DNA from 3 places in the Robertmurraya mangrovi genome. Region 1 is predicted to be linked to each of the others. Evidence: riboswitches for the same ligand, from Rfam matches in the RefSeq annotation. Region 1 holds a riboswitch; each other region holds the start of a gene.
The links. Region 1 has a riboswitch for thiamine pyrophosphate ahead of thiT (energy-coupled thiamine transporter ThiT). Riboswitches for the same ligand answer to the same signal wherever they lie in the genome.

Region 2: another riboswitch for thiamine pyrophosphate. It lies ahead of SM124_RS01920 (ABC transporter substrate-binding protein); the one in region 1 lies ahead of thiT (energy-coupled thiamine transporter ThiT).
Region 3: another riboswitch for thiamine pyrophosphate. It lies ahead of thiC (phosphomethylpyrimidine synthase ThiC); the one in region 1 lies ahead of thiT (energy-coupled thiamine transporter ThiT).

Annotation. Positions count from the first base shown of each region.
Region 1 is NZ_JAXOFX010000003.1:348,837-356,739, forward strand. Features, by position in the region: gene proS (proline--tRNA ligase) at 1-739, shown strand, start outside; gene SM124_RS07365 (alanyl-tRNA editing protein) at 804-1,997, shown strand; gene SM124_RS07370 (nitric oxide synthase oxygenase) at 2,144-3,223, shown strand; gene SM124_RS07375 (hypothetical protein) at 3,269-3,457, opposite strand; gene SM124_RS07380 (methyl-accepting chemotaxis protein) at 3,692-5,434, shown strand; gene SM124_RS07385 (VOC family protein) at 5,607-5,987, shown strand; TPP riboswitch at 6,092-6,197, shown strand; gene thiT (energy-coupled thiamine transporter ThiT) at 6,266-6,862, shown strand; gene SM124_RS07395 (divergent polysaccharide deacetylase family protein) at 7,025-7,807, shown strand.
Region 2 is NZ_JAXOFX010000001.1:369,166-377,332, reverse strand. Features, by position in the region: gene SM124_RS01940 (metal-dependent hydrolase) at 1-640, shown strand, start outside; gene SM124_RS01935 (NupC/NupG family nucleoside CNT transporter) at 768-1,985, shown strand; gene SM124_RS01930 (NAD-dependent protein deacylase) at 2,074-2,790, opposite strand; gene SM124_RS01925 (TetR/AcrR family transcriptional regulator) at 2,851-3,474, opposite strand; TPP riboswitch at 3,726-3,835, shown strand; gene SM124_RS01920 (ABC transporter substrate-binding protein) at 3,957-4,961, shown strand; gene SM124_RS01915 (MTH1187 family thiamine-binding protein) at 4,974-5,264, shown strand; gene SM124_RS01910 (ABC transporter permease) at 5,264-6,034, shown strand; gene SM124_RS01905 (ABC transporter ATP-binding protein) at 6,031-6,792, shown strand; gene SM124_RS01900 (TatD family hydrolase) at 6,776-7,543, shown strand; gene SM124_RS01895 (DUF3231 family protein) at 7,687-8,167, shown strand, end outside.
Region 3 is NZ_JAXOFX010000001.1:52,443-60,609, reverse strand. Features, by position in the region: gene SM124_RS00415 (ATP-binding protein) at 1-1,160, opposite strand, end outside; gene SM124_RS00410 (metallophosphoesterase family protein) at 1,175-2,392, opposite strand; gene SM124_RS00405 (hypothetical protein) at 2,526-2,726, opposite strand; gene thiC (phosphomethylpyrimidine synthase ThiC) at 2,704-4,476, opposite strand; TPP riboswitch at 4,572-4,684, opposite strand; gene thiW (energy coupling factor transporter S component ThiW) at 4,732-5,241, opposite strand; TPP riboswitch at 5,351-5,462, opposite strand; gene SM124_RS00390 (ABC transporter permease) at 5,538-6,791, opposite strand; gene SM124_RS00385 (ABC transporter ATP-binding protein) at 6,784-7,683, opposite strand; gene SM124_RS00380 (YhzD family protein) at 8,152-8,167, shown strand, end outside.

The sequences.
Region 1 (7,903 bases):
CCATCATCTAGGAGACGGCTTTGCTAAAGCATTTGGGATTCAATTTAGTGACCAAACGGGAGAATTACAATATGTGCACCAAACTTCTTGGGGATTCACTACTCGAGTTATCGGGGCCATGATCATGGTTCACGGTGATAATCGAGGATTAATTATTCCTCCTAGAGTGGCACCAACTCAAGTGATGATTGTTCCAATTGCTCAGCATAAAGAGGGAGTACTTGATTTTGCCTATCATTTGAAAGCGACTCTCTCTAAAATTGCCAGAGTAGGAATAGATGCTAGTGATAAAAAACCTGGTTGGAAATTTAATGAACACGAAATGAAAGGGATTCCGCTACGTTTAGAAGTGGGACCAAAAGATATTGAGAACAAACAGGTTGTTCTAGTAAGAAGAGATACGGGTGAAAAAACGTTTGTTCCAATGGCAGAACTAGAAACAAAACTTCCACAAATGTTAGAAGATATACAGCAAAATCTGTATGAGAGAGCAAGAGAGCTACGTGAACAGAAGACAACAGTAGCAACCAATATGGATGAATTTAAAGGAAATCTTGAAAGCAACCCAGGGTTTATCAAAGCAATGTGGTGTGGCGATAAAGATTGTGAAGATCAAATCAAAGGGCAAACAAGTGCCACTTCACGATGTATCCCATTTGAACAAGAGAAAGTTTCTAGTAACTGTGTATGTTGCGGTAAAGAAGCCGAAAAATTAGTTTACTGGGCTAAAGCGTATTAGAAAACGGGATCAGTCCCCCTTTAATGTAATAAAGGGGGACTGACCCCAATTAAGGAGATTATCGATGAAAAAATTATATTACGAAGATTCTTATATCCAATCATTTTCAACAAAATTATTAAAACAGCAAGAAGATGAGAATGGCCATACATATGTTGTTTTAGGGGAAACAGCATTTTATCCAACTGGTGGAGGACAGCCTTTTGATACAGGTCAAATAGATGGAGTTGACGTGATAAACGTAGAAGAAGTTGACAATGAGATAAGACATTACATAAATAGACCATTAGAGGGTAAAGCTGAAGTGTCTGGTGTAATCAATTGGGAGAGAAGATTTGATCACATGCAGCAGCATGCAGGACAACATATTCTCTCTGCTGCTTTCGCGGAGCTTTTTGACATGGAAACAATCGGCTTCCATTTAGGAAATGAAACACTAACCATTGATTTGAATGTAGAAGAATTAACAGAAGAAGTAGTTCGTGAAGCTGAGAAACTAGCAAATCAAATAATATTAGAGAACCGACCGATTGAAACGAAATGGATTACTTTAGAGGAAGTTACACAATATCCTTTAAGAAAGAAACCAACCGTTACAGAAGATATAAGGCTAGTGATCATACCTGAATTTGATTACAACGGTTGTGGAGGAACTCATCCAAGCTCAACAGGCCAAGTTTCATCTATAAAAATTCTTGATTGGGAGAGACAGAAGAAAAAAGTTCGCCTTGGGTTTATTTGCGGTAATCGAGTGTTAAAGCATTTTTATCAGAAACACCAAGTCTTATCCAAACTAACCCAACAATTAAATGCACCTGAACAAGACATGGAACTAGCCGTTGGAAGACTTTTAGATAAAAATAAGGAACTTGAAAAGCTATTAGAAGAATCAACTGACCGATTACTTCATTTAGAGACGGACCTATTACTAAATCAGTCCTCAATCATTAATCAACATCAAATTGTTGGCCAAGTTTATGAAGGAAGAACCATCCAACAACTCCAAAAACAAGCAAGAATACTGGTATCAAAAAAGGAAGAGTTAAATGTGTTCTTAATTTCCGAAAACGAAAATCAAATCCAGATTGTGTGTAGCAGAGGTAAAGAGGCAGCTGTTAATATGAAAGCCCTTGTTGCAAATATTCTTCCATTGATTAACGGAAAAGGTGGAGGAAACGAAACCCAAGCCCAAGGTGGAGGAGAGAAGATATTAAGCGGGGAAGAAATTGTTCAACGTATAGTTAACTCGTTGAATTAGAGTTAGATATATAAAATGGGACATAACCATGCATGTTTATAAGCATTGAAATCTAGCAAGGCATACGGAGGTTTGACAAGTTCGTTCATTCTGAAATAAGATGGGGATAATTTTGTTAGTTTTTATGTAGATAGGGGGCTCAGCAGTTGAAAGATCAATTGCTTGCTGAAGCAGAACAATTTATAACTACTTGTTATAAAGAGTTGCACAAGAACGATGATGAAATAAATCTTAGAATACTTCAAATAAAAGAAAAGATTACTGAATTTGGGTACTATGAACATACCTTTGAGGAATTAGAACATGGTGCTAAAATGGCCTGGAGAAACAGCAACCGTTGTATTGGAAGACTGTTTTGGGACAGTTTGACCGTTCGAGATAAGAGAAATCTAAATACAGAATCGGACATATTTGAGGCATTAGAAGACCATATTCAATTCGCTACAAACAATGGACAAATTAGACCTACTATTACTATTTTTAAACAAGAATCAGATCAAAATAGAATTAGAATTTGGAACCATCAGTTGATTCGTTATGCTGGATATGAAACAGAATATGGTGTTATAGGTGACCCAGCATCTATTGCTCTAACGAAAAAGTGTGAGGAACTAGGTTGGCAAGGAGAAGGGACTCCATTTGATGTTTTACCACTAGTGATTCAAATAAATGAGTCTTCACCAAAACCATTTCCTTTGTCTAAGACACATGTTTTAGAGGTTTCTATTCATCACCCTGAGCTTAGCTGGTTCGAGGAATTACAAGTAAAATGGTATGCGGTTCCTCTTATTTCTGATATGTGTCTAGAAATCGGCGGGATTCGCTATACGGCAGCCCCGTTTAATGGATGGTATATGGGCACAGAAATTGGGGCAAGGAATTTAGCCGATGACTACCGCTACAATATGTTGCCAAAAATCGCAGAACAACTAAATCTTGATATGAATAGGAACTCTTCACTCTGGAAAGACCGAGCATTAGTAGAGCTGAATATTGCAGTCTTACATTCCTATAAGAATGCAGGGGTAAGCATTGTCGACCATCATACCGCTGCACATCAATTTAAATTGTTTGAACAAAAGGAGCAAGCGGCTAACCGAAATCTAACCGGAGATTGGGATTGGTTGATTCCCCCTGTATCACCTGCAACTACGCACATCTTTCATCGAGGTTACAAAGATGAAATCATAAAGCCAAATTACTTTTACCAAGAAAAACTATATTAACTGAGATGTTACTCTACAAAACAAAACGCTAATGTCTAGAAGGCATTAGCGTTTTGTTTTGATATTTCTCCTTAAAATAAAATACATAAATATCGTTCCCCCAAAGAGGAGGACAACTAATAGAATAAATGCTCCTACACCGATTTCATCCATAATTCTAAACAAATATAATGTTAGAAATAGATCAGTAATAAGGCCTAATATAAAAATAATTCTAATGGTTAGAGTGTCCATTATTGAACCTCCTTTGTTCAGAATGTTACATATAGTTAAGCTTTAGTATATCCATTTATATATGATAATTACTATAAATAGAATTGGAACGACCAAGTATAGAATTCGACTTAATAACTAGGACTTTTTTACTGTTATATAGTAAAAATAAAAAAATTACCTTTATTTTCAGTTTTCTCTATAAAAACTGGTATAATGTATCTAAATTAATAAGGGCTAAAGGAGTGATTACATATGAAGGGGGCAAGCAAGAATAAGCTTGTTAATCGATTGATTAAAAATAGTACAAACATGACCGTGAGAAAAAAATTAATAGGTAGTTTTGGTTTAGTTTTGATTCTTTTGTTGGCAGTTTCCGGAACAGGGATATACCAACTGATGAAAGTGGACAAGTCCTATAATGAACTCATTGAAGATCGAGTCACCAAGCTGATGCAAGTAGAAAAATTAAAAGAAGAAATGTTAGAACAATCAAGTGCGATTCGTGCCTATCTTCTAACAGGTGGCAACAGTTATTTAGAAGAGTATAAACAGGCTCTAAGAGACTATAAGGTAGAATTGGAACTTTTAAAAGTTAGTATTGTTTCACCAGAGGGCAAAAAAATATTAACAGAGCTTGAAGAAATTGGGGTTCAATTTGAGGAAACAATTGCTCAGCAAGTTGTACATAAAAAGGCAAATGAAGAATTAGAATATTTGCTTATCCTAAAGGGCGATGCCAAAACGATAGGAAGCAATTTTTTAGCCAAGGGAAATGAATTGATTGCCATCCAAGAAAAGAGCTTAGAAGAGGGTACAAAAGCAACTTCAAAATCTGTAGACGGTATTCGTTTAACTGTAATTATAATAAGTATCGTTGCAGTTATTCTTGCTTTAGGGTTGGCTATTCTTGTTTCTGGCCAATTAGCGAGACCTATCGTAAAGGCTTCAAGAGCGATTGAGAAGGTAGCAAAAGGTGATTTCTCAATTGAAACCATTAAAGTAAAGAGTAAAGATGAGATTGGTCAAATGGTCGAATCAGTCAATCGTATGGTTGAGGACCTACGAGGGGTAGTAGGTCAGGTTCGAGACTCCGCATCACAAGTAGCCTCAAGCAGTGAACAGTTAAATGCAAGTGCACAGGAAAGTACTTCTGCAAGTGAACAGATTGCTAATCTAGTTCAACGAAATGCGGAAGGTGTGGAAACACAACTACGTCACTTTAATGAAGTTGAGAACTCTGTTGGTGAAATGTCATCTGGAATTGAACAAATTACCCGCAGTAGTGAAGATATGTTAGAAACAGCTGAAAAGACGAATGAGGTAACCAAAAAAGGTTCTTCTTCTATTTCCAAAGTTGTAACACAAATGAATAAAATCAATGATTCTGTCTCCGAGACAACGGAGGTTATCCGCTCTTTAGGTGTACGATCAAATGAAATTAGTAATATTGTAAATCTAATTACAACCATCTCGGATCAAACCAATTTACTTGCTCTAAATGCGGCAATAGAAGCGGCTAGAGCAGGAGAGCATGGTAAAGGATTTGCCGTAGTTGCTGACGAAGTTCGTAAACTAGCCGAAGAATCCAAAAAGTCTGCTGATCAAATTACAAAAATGATTTCCTTAATTCAAAATGAAACTGATCAAGCGGTGCGCTCAATGGAAGAGCAAAATGAAGAAGTACAAGAGGGATTAAATTATACGAGTGAAGCTAGTCAAGCATTTGCTCACATTGAAAGTTCTATTGATCAAGTTACACATAAAGTCGAAGAAGTATCCTCTGCTTTAGAAGAGCTAAGCGCTTTAAGTAATCAAATGGTCGAATCAATTAACGAAGTGAAAAAAATAGCAGAAGCTAGCGTAGCTTCCACACAAGAAGTAAGTGCTGGTACAGAAGAAAATGTAGCAACCATAGAGGAAGTTTCTGCAAGTGCTCAAAGCTTATCACTAATGGCAGAACAATTACAAAGTGTTATGTCCCGATTTAAAATTTAATTTGAAGATTGACGAGAGCTGACTTAATAGTTGGCTCTTTTAAGTTGCTTGACCTCTTAGTTGGTCGAGTTACCGTAATAATGTTTGATAGTTTCGATTTCTTGACTATTAGATTTAGAAGAATTAATATTAATTATTATTTTCAGAAAATAGTAAAAGGAGAGATTTTCAAATGGGTAAAAAAATAGATCATGTGGGAATTATGGTTAAGGATATTGAAAAATCAATAAAATTTTATGAAGATGTGGTTGGCTTTAAATTAAAGGCACATGTTCCACATTCGGATAGCGCTCTAAAACTTGCTTTTCTAGGATTTGAAGGTTCGGATGAAACTGAGCTAGAATTAATACAAGGTTATAATGACTCTCTACCAGCAGAAGGAAAAGTTCATCACCTGGCTGTAACAGTAGATAACATCGAAGAAGAATTTGATAGAGTGAAAGCGTTAGATGTCAAATTTGTTGATGATCATATCACTGTCCTTCCAAATGGATATCGTTACTTTTTCATTTATGGCCCTGAAGGTGAATGGGTAGAGTTTTTCCAAAGATAACAGAGGATTAGGATTGTTTTGAAATTATGTTAAAATAATGAAAATAAACCCTATTCAAATAGGGATATTTACGTTATACTGATGAACGTAAACAACTACATAAACGTAACCACAAGGGGAGCTGTATGGCTGAGAGTGAGCAGATTTGTCTGTTCTGACCCTTTGAACCTGTTAGTTAATGCTAGCGCAGGAATGTGGATTGATAGATGAAATTAATTTTGTCTGCTTTCAATATCTCCCTTGAGGTTGTGTTTAAACTTGGAAAGGGAGGTTTTTTTATGAAAAAAATGGGGTTATTACCAATGATTGAGGCATCTTTTTTCGCTGCATTTGCATTAATTTTAGATTTATTGCCTTCAATCAAAGTTTCACCGTCAATTTCAATTTCTTTTGCAATGGTTCCAATCTTTATCGTTGCATTCCGCTGGGGGTTCAAAGTAGCTTTGGCATCAGGTTTCCTATGGGGCTTATTGCAAGTAGCAGTTGGGGACATTTATTTCTTAAGCCCAGTACAATTTGTTATTGAGTATTTTATTGCCTTTGCTTTTATTGGATTTGCTGGACTATTTTATCAAGTGATTCAAAAATGTGTGAAAAATGGAGATAAGAAAAATTTAATGATTTGGATTGTCATTGCTACTTTTATTGGAAGTGTAGCTCGTTATTTCTGGCATTTTGTTGCCGGTTTCGTATTCTGGGGTGAATATGCACCAGAAGGACAATCACCAATGGTCTATTCATTAATCGTAAATGGTTCAACTATGCTAGGAGCATTTGTTCTTTGCTCGATTGTTTTAGCGATCTTACTTTCCACTTCATCACGTTTGATACAAACAAAGAATCATTATTCAGCAATGGATAAAAAAGCTTCTTAATAGATAGGTGAGAAACAAGCATGAATTGTGGATGCTTGTTTTTTTTATGACTTCTTTTCCAAGCAAATTAGAATGAGGCATGATTGGACCGGTTACATTAAATAGAAGGCTTTTACAGTGATAGTACTTTTGATTATTATACGAAGGAATGGTGGAGGAATTATGAAAAGGTGCCTAGTTGTTTTCATTTCAATCTTGCTTACCATTTTTGCTACTTTAACAAGTAATGCCCAGACCCAACAGAAAAAAGCTGCCATTATTATAGACGACTTTGGTGGTGGAATTGGAGGAGTAAAAGAGTTTTTAGAAGGGGATGTACCGATTACGGTGGCTGTCATGCCATTTACGGAAACATCTAAGGAGCATGCAGAGTGGGCTCATAAAAATGGATTTGAAGTCATGGTCCATTTACCGATGCAGCCCAAAAAGGGGAAAATGTCATGGTTAGGTCCAAAACCCATTACAGCAGATTTACCTTTAGAGGAAGTAAGGAAACGTGTAACAGAAGCAATTGATAGTGTTCCATATGCTTTAGGTTTAAACAATCATATGGGCTCGTTAGTTGTTGAAAAGGAAGATATTGTAAGGGTTATAGTTGAGGTAGCGAAAGAGAAGAGACTTTATATTGTTGATAGTGCTACTAGTTCAAAATCAAAATTTCCTAAAGTAGCAAAAGAACTAGGTGTTCCTATTATCAAAAGAGACGTATTTTTGGATGATGTAGCCTCCATCCCGCATGTGAAAAAACAGATGTCTCTATTAGCGAAAATCACTGAACAAGAGGGGACCGGAGTTGCGATAGGTCATGTTGGAGTAACTGGAAAGGTTTGCTCAACTGGTATATTTGAATCAGCAAAAGAATTAGAAAAAAGAAAGATCACAATTGTGCCTGTTTCTGATATTCTCTCAAATGAAATTAAAATTAAGTACCTTCAATTATATTAGGTGCCTGTCACCTGTAAAACAGTTGACATATAATTGAAATATAATTGTAATATGGATTGATTGACAGCTAGCAAAAAGTGTTTTATATTTAATCCT
Region 2 (8,167 bases), on a different contig from region 1:
TTTTATTAGTAAATTATTCTGGAAAGTAACTGATTTACGTTTGCTATTATTAGGATGGATTGCTGTTGTCATTCATAATACTAGTGATTTATTTAATGCGTGGGGAACCGGTTATTTAGAACCTTTCTCAAACATCAGAGTTACCTTTGGCACCATTCCAATCATTGACTTTGTGTTTTGGGTCATCATAATTGCAGCATTTATTCTATCTAGAAAAAACAACACACGATCGCCTATTTATTTTAGAGCCGCTTGGGCATTCATTATGTTACATATTTTGATTCAATCTACGCAAGGTTATATTCTGTACCAGCAATATGAGGATGACTATGAACAAGTCGCCCTTTCAGCGGATTTTATACCGTGGAATTATTCGGTTATTACAAAGGATAACGATACTGTTAAAATTTTTAAAGATAATTTGTTTCAAAAGAAAACAGAGCAGTATTCACTATCTTCAAGTGAAGAGGCTGATTTAGAAACGTTATTTAAAGAAAAACCAGAAGCTAAGACCCTTTATCAATGGTCTCCATTTGTAGTCATTGTTGATGATGATAACAAACTTGGGATATATGATCCGCGCTTTTATCGAAATGGACAGTCATTCTTGTTTGAGTATATTGAAAAAACTCAGAAGTAGTAAACCTAATAACCACATTTGCGAAACAGCCTTATAATAGCTCCTTATTTTTTATACGCGAGTTATTAATAGTAATTTTGGACAACCTACCTACAGGAAATCATTTTTTGTATTTGAGGTGTAGGTTATGAATATTATCTGGGGTATTTTAGGAGTAATAACTGTCCTCGCATTAGCCTTTTTACTATGCGAAAATAAACGCTCCATAAAACTAAGGACTATTTTAGGTGGGCTTGCTATTCAGTTTGCTTTTGCCTTCCTTGTTTTAAAATGGGAGCCAGGTCAAAAAGGGCTTAATCGTTTTACTATGGTCATTAACGATATAATTAATTACGCGAATCAAGGGATCAACTTCCTATTTGGCGGTTTGTATGCAGAAGGGTCTGGTGTAGGATTTGTCTTTGCTTTTCAAGTGCTTCCTGTTGTAATCTTCTTTTCTGCTTTAATATCCGTTCTTTATTATTTACGAATTATGCAAGTGGTCATAAAAATTATAGGTGGAGCACTTTCATGGTTTCTTGGAACTAGGAAAGCAGAAACGATGTCAGCTGCCGCTAATATCTTTGTTGGACAAACAGAAGCTCCTCTTGTCATTCGACCATACATAAATAATATGACGAAATCTGAGTTATTTGCCGTTATGACCGGTGGGCTTGCATCAGTAGCAGGTTCTGTATTAGTAGGATATTCACTATTAGGGGTGCCCCTGGAATATTTGCTAGCAGCTAGTTTTATGGCTGCTCCTGCAGGGTTAATTATGGCAAAAATGATTGTTCCTGAAACGGATCAATCAGAGGAACCAAAAGAGTTTGAAATGGAGATGGATAAAGATTCAACAAACGTAATTGATGCAGCTGCAAGAGGGGCTAGTGTTGGACTACAATTAGCTTTAAATATTGGTGCCATGCTTTTAGCTTTTATCGCTTTAGTTGCACTAATCAATGGACTACTAGGGTGGTTGGGCAGCTTGTTTGGCTTTTCAGGAATTTCCTTGGAGATGATTTTAGGCTATCTTTTCTCACCTATCGCATTTGCTATCGGTGTTCCTTGGGATGAAGCTATCATCGCTGGAAACTTTATTGGCCAAAAGCTCATTTTAAATGAATTTGTGGCTTACTCAGCTTTCGCTCCAGAAATCCCGAATTTATCTCCAAAAACCGTGGCGATTGTAAGCTTTGCTTTATGTGGATTTGCCAACATCTCATCTATGGCCATTTTATTAGGAGGATTAGGTAACTTAGCACCTAGTCGAAGAGCAGACATTGCCCGTTTAGGAATTAGAGCTGTCATTGCTGGTGCCCTCGCTTCCTTACTGAGTGGTGCAATTGCTGGAATGTTGTTTTAGCCCGTAAATTCTCCTCATTGTGATACAACAAAAAACGCTTGAAAAAACATTCCCAGTTATACTTCAAGCGTTTTTTCTTTATACACTCTCACAAACCAAGCTGATTATTTAATTCCACTAGTAATTCCCTAATTTTTCTATTGTGAATGACTTCATCAGCATACGCATCGAGTTCTGTTGGCTCCATGTTAATGATGACAAGCTTTGCCCCCATTTGCTTAGCTACTAAAGGAAATTGATTAGCAGGTGTGACACTTAGTGAAGAACCCAAAACGATAAACAAATCTGCTTTTTCTGATTCTGTAACGGCAAAATCGAGGGCCTCTTCAGGAAGCATTTCTCCAAATAAAACAACAGATGGTCGTAAAACTCCCCCACATTCGCATGCAAATTGTTCCCTTAAATATTCTTCACTCGAATACGACTTTCCACAGTTCTGACAGTGAACCTTTTGCAACGTTCCATGTAATTCAGCCACTTTTTTGCTACCAGCTTGTTGATGGAATCCATCTACGTTTTGAGTAATAATACTTTGGATTATAGCTTTCTCTTCCCATTGGGCTAGAATTTTATGACCAATATGCGGCTTACATTCATTTAAGCCAATCACTCGATGACGATAAAACTCAATAAACTCATTTACATTTTCATTTAAAGCTTTCGTGCTAGCAAATTTACTTGGATCCTTTTGCTTCCACATTCCAGATTGAGAAGATCTGAAATCGGGTAAACCACTTTCTGTAGACATCCCAGCACCTGTTAATAAAACCGTATGATGAGATTCCTTTAACCATTTTAATAACACTAAAAATACCTTCTTTCTATTAAAATGAACCTCTTGCTAGAAACAAGAGGTTCGTTCATATTAAGACTTTGTCTCCAATAAGGTATCCATAACCATACCTTTCATGCACTCCAATATATTTTGGTATGGGTATTCCTTATATAGCACAGCTTGGACAGTAGCACCATCAATGATCGTCCAGAATAGGTTTGCAACCATAATCGGATTGATATCCTTCTTGAATTCTCCTGTTTTCACACCTTGTTCTACAATCTTTGTTACGAAATCAATAAAAAACCTGTTTCCTCTCTCTTGTAAAAGTAACCGTAAATTTTCATCTCTAGAGGAGTGAAGACGAAATTCATAATGTACCACAATCGTTTCTTTCCTATCTGGATCGAAGGGATCAATAGATATGTATAAGTCAAATAAATATAAAAGTCTTTCAGTTGCTGTCTGAAAAGAGTTTATTTTTTCTGTTAAAAGCTCATTTGTTTCATTCGTTTGTTCATTCATTAATTCTAAATAGATTTCTTCTTTACTCTTAAAATAGTTATAAATAGCACCCTTGCTAATACTTGAATGGGCAACAATATCATCAATAGTTGCGGCTTGAAACCCCTTTTTTGCAAAACAAGCAAGCGCACTATTTAAAATTTCTTTTTTCTTCTGTCGCTTATACTCTTCAGAAACAATAGGGGGCATGTGTTCTCCTCCGTAACTTTGTACAAATTATTTTTTTATTAAATCATAGTTATTAAACAGTCACAACCTTTATTAGAAACGACTAGTCAGTTTAAATTGTACTGAAAATTTTGATTTATTACAATAAACTTCTTTTACAAGTAAAAACATACTTTTAGTAGTCAATTAAAAATAATCTGTTATAATGAGTGAGGAATTAACAATATAAGAATAAATTTCAATTTCTTCACATTGAAACTTATTCAAATAGGTAAGAATAGTAGGGGAACTGGTGTTGCCGGTTGAGATTGCATCCTTTAGTTGCTGACCCTTTGAACCTGATCTGGCTTATACCAGCGTAGGGAACATATTCTAAAAACAGTACATGTCTATTGTTTACGGTATGCGCCCAAAGGTCTTTTCCTTGGGCGCTTTTTGTTTTCCTAGGCTGCTTTAGCCCTTACCTAAGAAATTTTTCACATACATAGGAGGCTCGGTACAAAATGAAAAAAGGATGGTTAGTTGCTTTATGTTCTTTGTTTTTGATAACTGGATGTGCAGGGAATCAAAATGGAGAAACTTCTGAAGGACAAAAAGAAGAGAAAAAATCATTAGAAAAAGTATCTGTTGTTCTCGATTGGACTCCAAATACAAATCACACTGGTTTATATGTTGCAAAAGAAAAAGGATATTTTGAAGAAGAAGGTTTAGACGTTGAAATAATTATGCCAGGGGAAGCAGGTGCTGACCAGTTAGTTGCTTCTGGAAAAGCTGAATTTGGTGTTAGCTACCAAGAAAGTATTACATTAGCGCGTGTGCAAGACGTTCCCTTAGTATCCATTGCCGCAATCATTCAACATAATACATCTGGTTTTGCTTCACCTGTAGATAAAAATATTAAATCGCCGAAAGATTTTGAAGGTAAATCCTATGGTGGATGGGGATCTCCCGTTGAAAAGTCAGTAATTGCATCTCTCATGCAACAAGAGGATGGGAATGTTGAAAAAGTAGATTTCGTTAATATGGGAGACACTGATTTCTTTACTGCCGTAAAAAGAGACATTGATTTTGCTTGGATTTATTACGGTTGGACGGGAGTAGAAGCAGAGCTTCGTGGAGAGGAAATCAATATGGTTTATTTAACCGACTACTCCGAGAAATTGGATTACTATACACCGGTACTCGCTACGAATGAAAAAATGATTTCAGACAATCCAGAGACAGTAAAAGCTTTTATGAAGGCTGCAGCTAAAGGCTACCAATATACAATGGACCAACCTGCTGAAGCAGCAGATATCTTATTAGCCGCAGCACCTGATTTAGATGCAGACTTAGTGAAAAAAAGCCAAGAATGGTTAGCATCTAAATATCAAGATGATGCACCTAGATGGGGTGAACAGAAGCTTGAGGTCTGGGAAAACTACGCCAATTGGATGTTAGAAAACAAACTACTTGAAGGCGAGCTAGATGCGGAAAAAGCCTTTACAAATGAATTTTTACCTGAATAAGGAGGGCTAGTCATGGCAAATGCATTAGTGAGTATTCAAATCATACCCAAAACAAAAAATGGTGAAAGTGTCATTCCATATGTAGATGCTGCAATTTCAGTGATAGAAGCATCCGGCGTAAAGTATGAAGTACATCCTTTAGAGACGACCATGGAAGGAGATCTTCAGGAATTATTTAATATTATCTCGAAAATGAATGAAAAAATGATTGAACTTGGAAGTAGCAACGTAATCTCTCAAGTTAAGGTACTCTATCAACCTGAAGGTATTACAATGGATCAATTGACGGAGAAGTATAAGTAATGAAGGAATTTTTTAAGAAGGGATGGAGACCATTAATGGTTCTCCTCCTTTTGTTCATTATCTGGGAGATTACTGTAAAATTCGCCGATATTCCTAAATGGTTACTTCCCCCACCATCCAATATCATGATGGAAGGATATTCAGGCTGGGAACCGTTCATGCCCCATCTAGTTTCAACCATACAATTAGCTCTATTGGGGTTTATTATTGGATCAGTGATTGGACTAGCGACAGCTATCCTATTGCACCTACTGCCGACTGTTAGGGAATCAATCTATCCTTTACTTATTCTAACTCAAAATGTACCCATTATTGTGTTGGCACCACTTCTCGTTATTTGGTTTGGATTTGGACTGCTACCTAAAATCATTGTGATCACTTTGGTTTGTTTCTTCCCCATCACTGTAGCTGCACTAGATGGTTTTAGGCAAACAGCTCCAGAGTTAAAACACTACATGAACATGGCAGGTGCTACAAAAAGCCAACTTTTTTGGAAACTAGAATGGCCTTATTCTTTACCTTCCATTTTTTCAGGTTTAAAAATATCTGCTACATATAGTGTAATGGGAGCCGTTATTTCTGAATGGCTTGGTGCAAAATTAGGAATTGGTGTCTATATGACGCTTGCTTCCTCCTCTTTTCGGACGGACCGAGTTTTTGTAGCCATTTTTGCTATTATGATTCTTAGTTTATTATTCTTTTTCCTTATTGTTTCAATAGAAAGATATCTAGTCCGCTACCGAGTGAAAGGAGTAGATACGAAAAAATGAATGTATTAACGGTCCATAACTTAAGTAAAAAATTCGATCATCAAGTAGTCATTGAAAATTTAAACTTAGCAATAAAAGAAGGAGAATTTGTCTCTATTTTAGGGCCGTCTGGTAGTGGTAAAAGTACATTTTTCAACCTAGTTGGCGGGATCCTAGCCCCAGACTCCGGTTCCATCCTATTAAATGGAGAAACAATCAATGGGAAACGAGGATTTATTAGCTATATGCCACAAACTCCTTCTCTGTTTCCTTGGAGAACGATTCTACAAAATGTATTACTTGGACAAGAACTACATGGAAAAACAGACAAAGAGAAAGCCATCCACATGTTAAATAAAGCCGGATTAGGAGATTATCTCTCTGCCTATCCAGATGAGTTATCTGGTGGAATGAAGCAAAGAGCTGCTTTTATTAGAGCCTTACTTAGCCCTGGTTCAATCATCTGTTTAGATGAGCCTTTTTCAGCTTTAGACGAACTTACTCGCCATGAAATGCAAAACTGGCTTCTATCCATTTTGGATGATTACCGAAAAACAGTTCTCTTTGTTACTCACAACATTGAAGAGGCCCTATATTTGTCGGACCGTATTCTCATACTCTCTGATAAACCTGCAAGCGTGGTCAAGGAAGTGATTGTTCCATTCACAAGACCTAGAGAAGAAAGCCTATTACTAGAGGAAGATTTTTTCAAGTGGAAAAGAGACATCCATCTTGTACTTAAGGGATTAGGAAGTGACTCGAATGGTAAAAATGATTGATTCTCATATCCATTTAGATTTATATCAGGAAGAACAGCTTGAACAGCTTTTAAGTTCGTTGGATTCTATAGAAGCACTTATTACTGTATCCTTTCATCTACATTCTTGTAAAAAAAATCTGCTTATAGCAAGCAAAACTAATAAGATAAAAGTAGCATTTGGATACCATCCGGAGCAGTCTCTCCCCGACGAAGCCTCAACGGAGGAGTTGTTTCAATGGATTAGACAGAATCAGCATCGCATGATAGCAATTGGAGAAGTCGGCCTACCTTACTACTTAAGAAAAGAACACCCTGAACTAAAACTAGAAGGATATGTAGAATTGTTAGAAAGGTTTGTTCTTCTAGCAAAAGAGCTGGATAAACCCATTATTCTACATGCTGTATATAAAGATGCGTCTATTGTATGTGACCTTTTAGAAAAGCATTCTGTTAGCAAAGCTCATTTTCATTGGTTTAAAGGAGATTCAAGCACCATTCGCCGTATGGCTGATAACGGCTACTTTATTTCTGTAACTCCAGATGTATGTTATGAAAAAGAAATACAGGAACTAGTAGAAATGTATCCAATAGACCAGCTAATGGTCGAAACAGACGGGCCTTGGCCTTTCGAGGGACCATTTCATGGTAAAATGACACATCCCGTGATGATTCAATCTTCTATCAGACAAATCTCTGAATTGCTTAATATGTCAGAACAACAAATAGTGACCATTGTTAGAGATAATGTCAGGAGGTTCTTCTGTTTATAATTTTGGGTAAGTAAGAGGCTGGTTAAATCCAAGCCTCTTTTTTTCTAATAAACAGACTCCAAGAGTACATGCAATGATTTGAATATTTAACAAAGCTTTACAAATAATATAACAAGGAAAATTAATGAGAGGATTTGAATGATATGGAGCTACATCATCATCCAAAACTAACTTCAGCGGAAATCGCTAATCTATGGAGTACATACTTAAATGATACAGCCATCATTTGTCTATTAACCCACTTTTCTAAACATACCGAGGACTTAGATATTGAGACAATCGTAAAGAAAACACTTGATATTGCAATTGACCATGTTGAAAAAGTTGGGAAAATCCTAGAAAAAGAGAAAATTCCGCTTCCAAAAGGTTATCCCGTCAAGGAACATGTCAATTTAGATGCACCTAAATTGTACACAGATATATTTTATAGTGATTTCATATATAATGCTTGTCGTTTTGCTCTTGTTTCCCATGTTCAAGCTTTAAATTTGTCGGCTAGAAATGATATTACAGAGCTCTTTCGCTCCTTTTATCAAGACACCAGTTCTTTACTTATAGAAATAATTGAAGTTATGAAAGGAAAAGGGATTTTTATTCGCCCTCCTTACATTCCTTACCCTGAAG
Region 3 (8,167 bases), on a different contig from region 1:
AGACGTTGCTGCTTCTTTTGTGCAGAAGCGGTCTTCTCCTTCATGAAGATACTTGTGTTTACATTTACAATATTTTCTTCATTAATCGGGATGTGTAGCTTCTCTCTTATTGATCTAATTTCTTCTTCTAGCTGCTGTTTTTTTAACTCCCACTCATTTAATTGTTCCAAGATAGAATCATATAAGGGCATTTTTTCAGTCGCTGCAGTTATCACTGTTTCGTTTTCTATCAAATGATAGTTAGGTTCATTTGCCTTTATTTCGTCTGTAATACTCCTAATTCTTTCTTTTATCGTTTTCATTTGTGCGGTGAGTGGTGTAATCACTTGATTAATTTGATCTAACCGAGATATTCCATCAACTGGATAAGGGGCTTTTTTTGTTTGGTCCAATTCCTCTTTTAACAGCAAGCTTTCTTTAACAATTGGGGACAGCTTCTCCCATTCCTCTAGTTGACTCTTCATTTTCTCTAATCTGTTTATTTTTTCATTCAGACTATAAATTTCTTTATGTAAAGATTCCTTCTCTTGTAAAAATTGATTGTAACGTGCATTCATCTGTTCCGTTCTTTTCAATTCATTGTATACATCTTTTATTTCTTTAAGTTTCTCATTAATTAGGGGCTTTTTGCCATTTGGTTTAAAACGCAATTCAAGTTCCTTCTGTAATTCAGCATCAACCGTAAGCAAACGGTCAGACCCTAATGCCCCAGTCGAAAATAAGAATTTACCTAAGTCCTCACTCTTCATATGATGGACATTTTGTAAACCATGTAGGTTAAATGAAAAGATAGACTGATATAGTGATTTATCTATAGAGCTAAGGATTTCTTTAAGAAGCTCTTCCCCACCTATCGTACCGTCGTCCAACCAAACACTAACATCTCCAACCGCTTTTCCTTTAACTCGTTCAATCGTTGCTCTCCCCTGTTTAGAAGTTACTACTAGTTTCCCACCATATTTTGTTCCTTTTTTCGGCTCATATCTTAAATCAGATTGTTGTTTTGTTGGAAAACCAAAAAGGATGCTATGAATAAATGACATTATAGTTGATTTACCTGCTTCATTTTGACCGTAAAATACTTGGAAATCTCCCAAACTTTTTATAGATACATCTTCCAGTCTTCCATATCCGTATATATGAATTTCCTCTAATTTCACTTATAACTCCCTCCCTACTTCTTCAGTAGACCTTGGATTAGTATTTTTTCTGCCTCCTTTTTAACGGAAGCTACTACTTCTGTAGTTAGTGGTTGTAAGAACTTTCTTCCTACTGGGTGTTCATATAAAGAAGCAACCATTTCGTCTATATTTTGCAATCCATCCATTACCCTAAAGATTTCTTCATAAAAATCTGATTCTGAAGCAAGCTCATTTCGTTTCCAACCAACCGCTTCCTCTAGTTCGATGTTATAGGGCCATATTAAATTATCTTCAACTTTCTCCTCTTCTTGTAAAGCGTCCAGCAACTCATCTTTTAAATATTGAAGGTTTAAGAATTCATTATTTAAGTTCACTATACTAAAGTTCAGTAACTGTCCAACTCCTTCCTTACGTAAACCGTCCATTGTTTGTAGGCAAAGTCTATATAGGTCATCAAATGTTTTACAATCCCTTGCATCAATGTTTTCAGTCGTCCAAATAACATCGCTTGTCTCAATAAATGTTAAATCACTTTGATATTCGTTTAGTGTAACTATATAGCAACCTTTTGGGCCACTCTCTTTTTTATGCCTACCTTGAGTATTACCCGGATAAATAATAGGCGGCTGCTCAGATAAGATTGTTCTCTTATGGATATGACCTAAAGCCCAATAATCAAACCCTTTATCCATTAGGTCTTTAAGTTGAAATGGTGCGTAATTTCCATGGTCCGTTCCACCCTCTAAATTTCCATGAAGAATCCCAATATGAAAGTCTGCATCCATTTCCTTATGATAAGAGTCAATTTTCCGTTCATATACATGGCGCACAGGATAACTGAAGCCATATATACTAGCTGTAACACCATGGGAAGTGCTGAAACCCTTTACTTCTACATTCTCTCCAAAAACAAATACATTTTCCGGCATTTCAATCTTTGTCCAATTCCCACTTAAATGATCATGGTTACCATGAATGACAAAAACACTAATATTATGTTTTTCTAAGCGCTCCATTTCTTTTTTAAAACGGACTTGAGCTCGGATACTTCTGTCCTCACCGTCAAATATATCACCAGCTATAATGATGAAATCCACCTTTTGATCAATGGCAGTATCAATTATTTTTCTTAAAGCATGAAAAGTACTTTCTTGCAGCCTTTTAAATATATCTATTGGCAGATATTTTAAACCTAATAAAGGGCTATCTAAATGGAGGTCTGCTGTATGTATAAATTTTATTTCCTTCATTTTTTTCCTCACAACCGTTTTTTTACCATTCTATCACCTTTAAAAGGCGAATGCACGTTCTTATCCCATCATTACTTCTTAACCTATTTAAATATAGTAAAAACCCCACCAAACGGCAGGGTTAAATGTTAGCTTAATAGTAATAGACATCAATTTTATGACACTTCATACATTTTCGAAAACCTTGCTCCTCTAAGAAAACATGCTTACAGTTCTTCTGAATATGTTGTATTTCCAACTCAAGCATTTGAATATTTTCCTTCAGCCTTTTAATTTCTTCCTTAAGCTCACTAACCGTATGAGGGGAATGATTACTTATAAATGGCTGAGCCATGGTCGACAAACTCCTTTGCCTTTTCTTTCATTCCTTCTGCAATAATTTCCTCTTCACTTTTCTCTCCGCTTTGAGCCATATTTCGAATATCTTGAGAGATACGCATAGAACAAAACTTTGGTCCGCACATAGAGCAGAAGTGAGCCGTTTTAGCTCCTTCAGCTGGTAGGGTTTCATCATGATATTCCCTAGCCCTCTCAGGATCTAAAGATAAATTAAATTGATCGTTCCAGCGGAATTCAAATCGAGCCTTTGATAATGCATTGTCCCTCACTTGTGCACCGGGATGGCCTTTAGCTAAATCAGCTGCATGTGCGGCAATTTTATAAGCGATAACCCCTTCACGAACATCATTTTTATTTGGAAGTCCTAAATGCTCTTTAGGCGTTACATAGCAGAGCATGGCTGTTCCAAACCAGCCAATCATGGCAGCTCCAATAGCTGATGTAATATGATCATATCCCGGTGCAATATCTGTAGTTAAAGGACCGAGCGTGTAAAAAGGAGCTTCTTTACAAATTTCTAATTGTTTTTCCATGTTTTCTTTAATCATATGCATTGGCACATGCCCTGGACCTTCAATCATAACTTGAACATCATGTTTCCAAGCAATCTCCGTCAATTCACCTAATGTTTCTAGCTCTGCAAATTGTGCTTCATCATTTGCATCTGCAATCGATCCTGGTCGTAGTCCATCTCCTAAAGAAACAGCAATGTCATACGCTTTTAAGATTTCACAGATTTCTTCAAAGTGAGTGTATAAGAAGTTTTCTTTATGGTGAGCCAAACACCACTGAGCTAATATAGATCCTCCACGTGACACGATTCCTGTCGTTCTTTTTGCCGTCATTGGAATATATCTTAATAGCACTCCAGCATGAATGGTGAAATAATCAACCCCTTGTTCAGCCTGTTCTATTAACGTGTCGCGATAAACCTCCCAAGTTAAATCTTCTGCAACACCTTTCACTTTTTCTAATGCTTGATAAATAGGTACAGTTCCAACAGGTACAGGAGAGTTACGAATAATCCATTCTCTTGTTGTATGTATGTTTTTCCCTGTTGATAAATCCATGATGGTATCCGCACCCCATCTAGTTGCCCAAGTCATTTTCTCTACTTCCTCTGAAATAGAATAAGACACCGCAGAGTTTCCGATATTCGCATTTATTTTCACATGAAAGTTACGTCCAATAATCATTGGTTCGCTTTCAGGATGATTAATGTTAGCAGGGATAATGGCTCTTCCGCATGCTACTTCTTTACGTACAAACTCTGGGTCAAGCTGTTCTCTTATAGCGATGAACTCCATTTCAGGTGTGATCATGCCTTTTTTCGCATAGTGCATTTGAGTTACATTCGAGCCCTTTTTTGCTCTTAAAGGCCTTTTTACAACATTAGGAAAAACTTCTACAATTCTACCATCCACGTCATTTCGATAGCCATTATCTTCTGGTTTGACTTCTCTACCTTCGTATTCCTCAACATCATTACGCTCTACTATCCAGTTTTGACGAAGCTTCGGTAAGCCTTTATAAATATCAACCTCGTAATTAGGATCTGTATAAGGTCCACTCGTATCATACACTCGAATTGGTGCATTTTCTTCTGTTCCAAAAATTCCTTCCGTTGCTGATTGATAAATCTCCCTCATTGGAACTTGTATATCTGTGCTCCCACCTTCTACATAAACCTTTCTACTGCCTGGAAACTGATTTAATGGTTGTAATTGATTTTTCTCTTTTTGCATGGTTATACCTCCAATTTGTTTGTTTGCTCAAAAAATAAAAAACGGGTTCCCAATAAGGAACCCGAGTGTAAGTAGATGAAGAGTGCGTGAATAATCGCACTGTCAGACTACTTCCCTACGCTGATATGAATCAGATCAGGTTCAAAGGGTCAAAAACTTTACGCGCGTTTTTTCTCAGCCCTGCTATAGGACTCCCCTAGTAGATTTTTCTATTAAATTTATTTCTCTATAAAGATATTAGTTATATGTTCGTTTTTAGAACTTACTAACATTATTTAATTCTCTGTTCAGTCCTACATTTCTTTGGAATACAGTTAAAATTATGAAGCCTATTGCCGCTCCACCTATGGAACTCACTATAAATGCTGGCACAAAGCCGAATAGAGTAGCCTCTTTTCCTAATAAAAGTGTAGCAATTGGATATGAGGCTAAGGCTCCTAATATTCCTGTTCCAATTACTTCACCAAATGCTGCAAATAACGTTTTTCTAGTTTTTAAGAATATTAGACTTGCCAGGAGAGCTCCAATCATACTGCCTGGGAAAGCAAATAGAGAGCCTGTTCCCATCATATTTCTTAATAATGAGACGGTAAAAGCTTGGGCTACTGCATAATAAGGTCCTAATAATACAGCAGATAATACATTAATAAAATGTTGCATAGGAAATACTTTGGCAAAGCCTATCGGAATATAAAACATATGACTGGTTAGTGTTCCGATTGCAACCATCATTGCCGTTAACGTTAACTTTTGTGTTTTCCCCATAAAAATCCCTCCAATTGTGGTTTTCACTGGGGGTGTGCATACTAATTAAATCCTCTATTTTTTGGAGTCAAAAAAAGCAGACTCCAGCAATAGGAATCTGCGTATGTAGACAAAAGTCAATACACTTCCCTCCGCTGGTACGAACCAGATCAGGTTAAAAGGGTCAAAGACTATAGGTCTTAATCTCAGCCGGCCAATATCCGGCACCCCCAGTGACGTAAGAATATGTTATTTTCATTGCAACTATAACACATAAGGTAAAATTTGCAAATATATTTTTCTTTATCTCTAATAAACTAATCCTTCTTCGTAAGTTGTAGAGCTTTTTTAATATCTTTAAAGGAATTTGATTTTCCGTACATTAATACTCCCCCTTTGTATACTCTAGCTCCAAATATCGCTAGCAGTATAATGGTAATGAGTAATATAACAATCCCTAAAAGTGGCTCCCAAACTGGTAGAGTCAACATTCCTACACGCATAAACATAAGCATCGGTGTAAAGAACGGAATATAAGAAGTAATTTGAATAAATGGTGTTTCTGGTTGACCTAGTCCGAACATGGCAATCATAAATCCAGCAACCACTAATAAAGTCATTGGCGTAATCATTTGTTGAACATCTTCAATTCTACTAACTAGTGAACCTAAAAAGGCTGCTAAGGTTGCATATAGGAAATATCCTAATAAGAAAAATATTAAAGCATAGACAATCGTTGCTAACGGTACGTCACCGAATCCAAAGAAGCTAAAGAAGCCACCTTCTAAAGAGTCCATATTATGTTTAACTGAATAGTATCCTACTCCAATTAGTAAGACCATTTGAGTTAAACTTAACAAAGCAATTCCCAATATCTTAGCAAACATCTGCTTTACTGGGGATACGCTTGAGATTAGAATCTCCATTACACGTGATGATTTTTCTGTCGCCACTTCCATTGCAATCATACTTGCATACATGATTACGGCAAAATAAATAAAGAATAGCAATACATAAACTAATCCCCGAGCTTGGTTAAGTTCCTCCTCGGTTTTTGCGTTTTCAGCTAATGCTATACTTTCAAATGGAACAGGCTCATAAAGCTTTCCTAACTGTTCTTGAGTCAGATTAATTTGATTCGCTGCCAATTGCGTTTTGATTTGCTGCAAGCCATTCCGTAGTTCTTGTGATAAGGTTGTATCTGCAACCGTATTTGCTTTAAAAGTAGCTACTGGTAAGTTTTCTTCATTAAATTTTAATAACAGTAAGCCCTCATAATTACCTTCTTCTACATCTTTCTCAGCTGCTTCCTCTGTTTTTTCATAATTAGTAAGCTTTATTTCTTCATTAACGATTTTCAATTGTTCTTGAAGAGGCTGTATAAGTGTTGCCGTTTCATCTATTACAGCTATGTTTGTTCCTTTTTCGTCCTTAGTAAAAGTCTCCATGATAGTATTTAGATTAGTAAGACCGACAATAATGACAAGCGTGACTAAAGTTGTAATAATAAAAGATTTTGTCTTTAATTTGCTAATATAAGTATGAAATAAAATAACCCAAAAATTACTCATATGCTGCACCTACTTTCTCTATAAAGATATCGTTTAAGGATGGTTCTTCTATTTCAAATTTCCGAATAAAGCCTTTTCCTACAATCTCTTTTAATACCTTTTCCGCAACTTCTTCTCCTTCTATTTGTAGGTGAATACCCTCTGTTGTCTTTTTTGATTTCATAACTCCTGGGTAGTCCATTAGAAATTCAAGGGAAAAGTCTGCATGAATAACTAAGTTTTTCTTTCCAAATGAACGTTTAATTTCTTTCAAAGAGCCATGTACAACAGGGCTACCTTTATGCATGATACATAAATGTTCACACATTTCCTCTACGTGTTCCATTCGATGACTGGAAAAAACAATGGTGGTCCCATTATTCTTTAAATCTAAAACAGCCTCTTTAAGCTGTTCAACATTGACAGGATCAAGTCCACTGAATGGCTCGTCTAAAATAAGTAATTTCGGTCTATGGATAACAGCCGCAATGAATTGTATTTTTTGTTGATTTCCTTTCGAAAGCTCTTCTACTTTCTTATTTGCATATTCAGGGACCTTAAAACGACTTAACCAAACATCTAGTTCTTTCAAAGCATCTTGTTTTTGCATTCCTCTTAATCTAGCTAAATAAACAATTTGGTCCTTCACTTTCAGCTTCGGATACAGACCTCTTTCCTCCGGCAGATACCCAATTAAATGACTAGTAGAATAATTAATTGGCTTCCCGTCCCACGTAATAGTCCCACCACTTGGGTTTAGTAAGCCTAGAATCATTCTAAAAGTCGTTGTCTTCCCAGCACCATTTGCCCCTAAAAATCCAAACATTTCTTTTTCTGGAATACTAATAGAAAGATTATCAACAGCTGTAAAATCCCCAAACCTTTTCGTAACATGCTCAATCCTTAACACCATAAAAACTCCTCCTATTCTAATAACTTATACGATTAAAAATACAAAAAGGTTCAATTTTCCAAAAAAGAATGTCTAATTTTAATTATTAATTTATATTTTGTATTGAAAAACATAGATTTATATTATGCTATTTTAAAACAATATATGGTACAAAAGGTTATTAAAAACTAAGCACCGAGTTGATTGGAGGGGAAGGTACTTGACTCCTACGGGAAATAGAGGAAAGGTCAAGACCCCACAGACGAACAGGAGGCTTGACTTCCTCCCGAGGAAGAATTCGCACTTAGAAAAAATCGGCTATTGGATTTTTTCGTTAATTCTTCCCCGTGGAAAGCAAGTACCTGGACCGGAAATCAACGGGTAAAATTATGAGAATGACATTACTTTGTAAATCGTCCTTGTACAAACAATAAAATTATGCAAGAATAATAGTAACTATCTGAATTTTTTAACAAAGGGGTTAATAGAATGAAGAACTACAAAT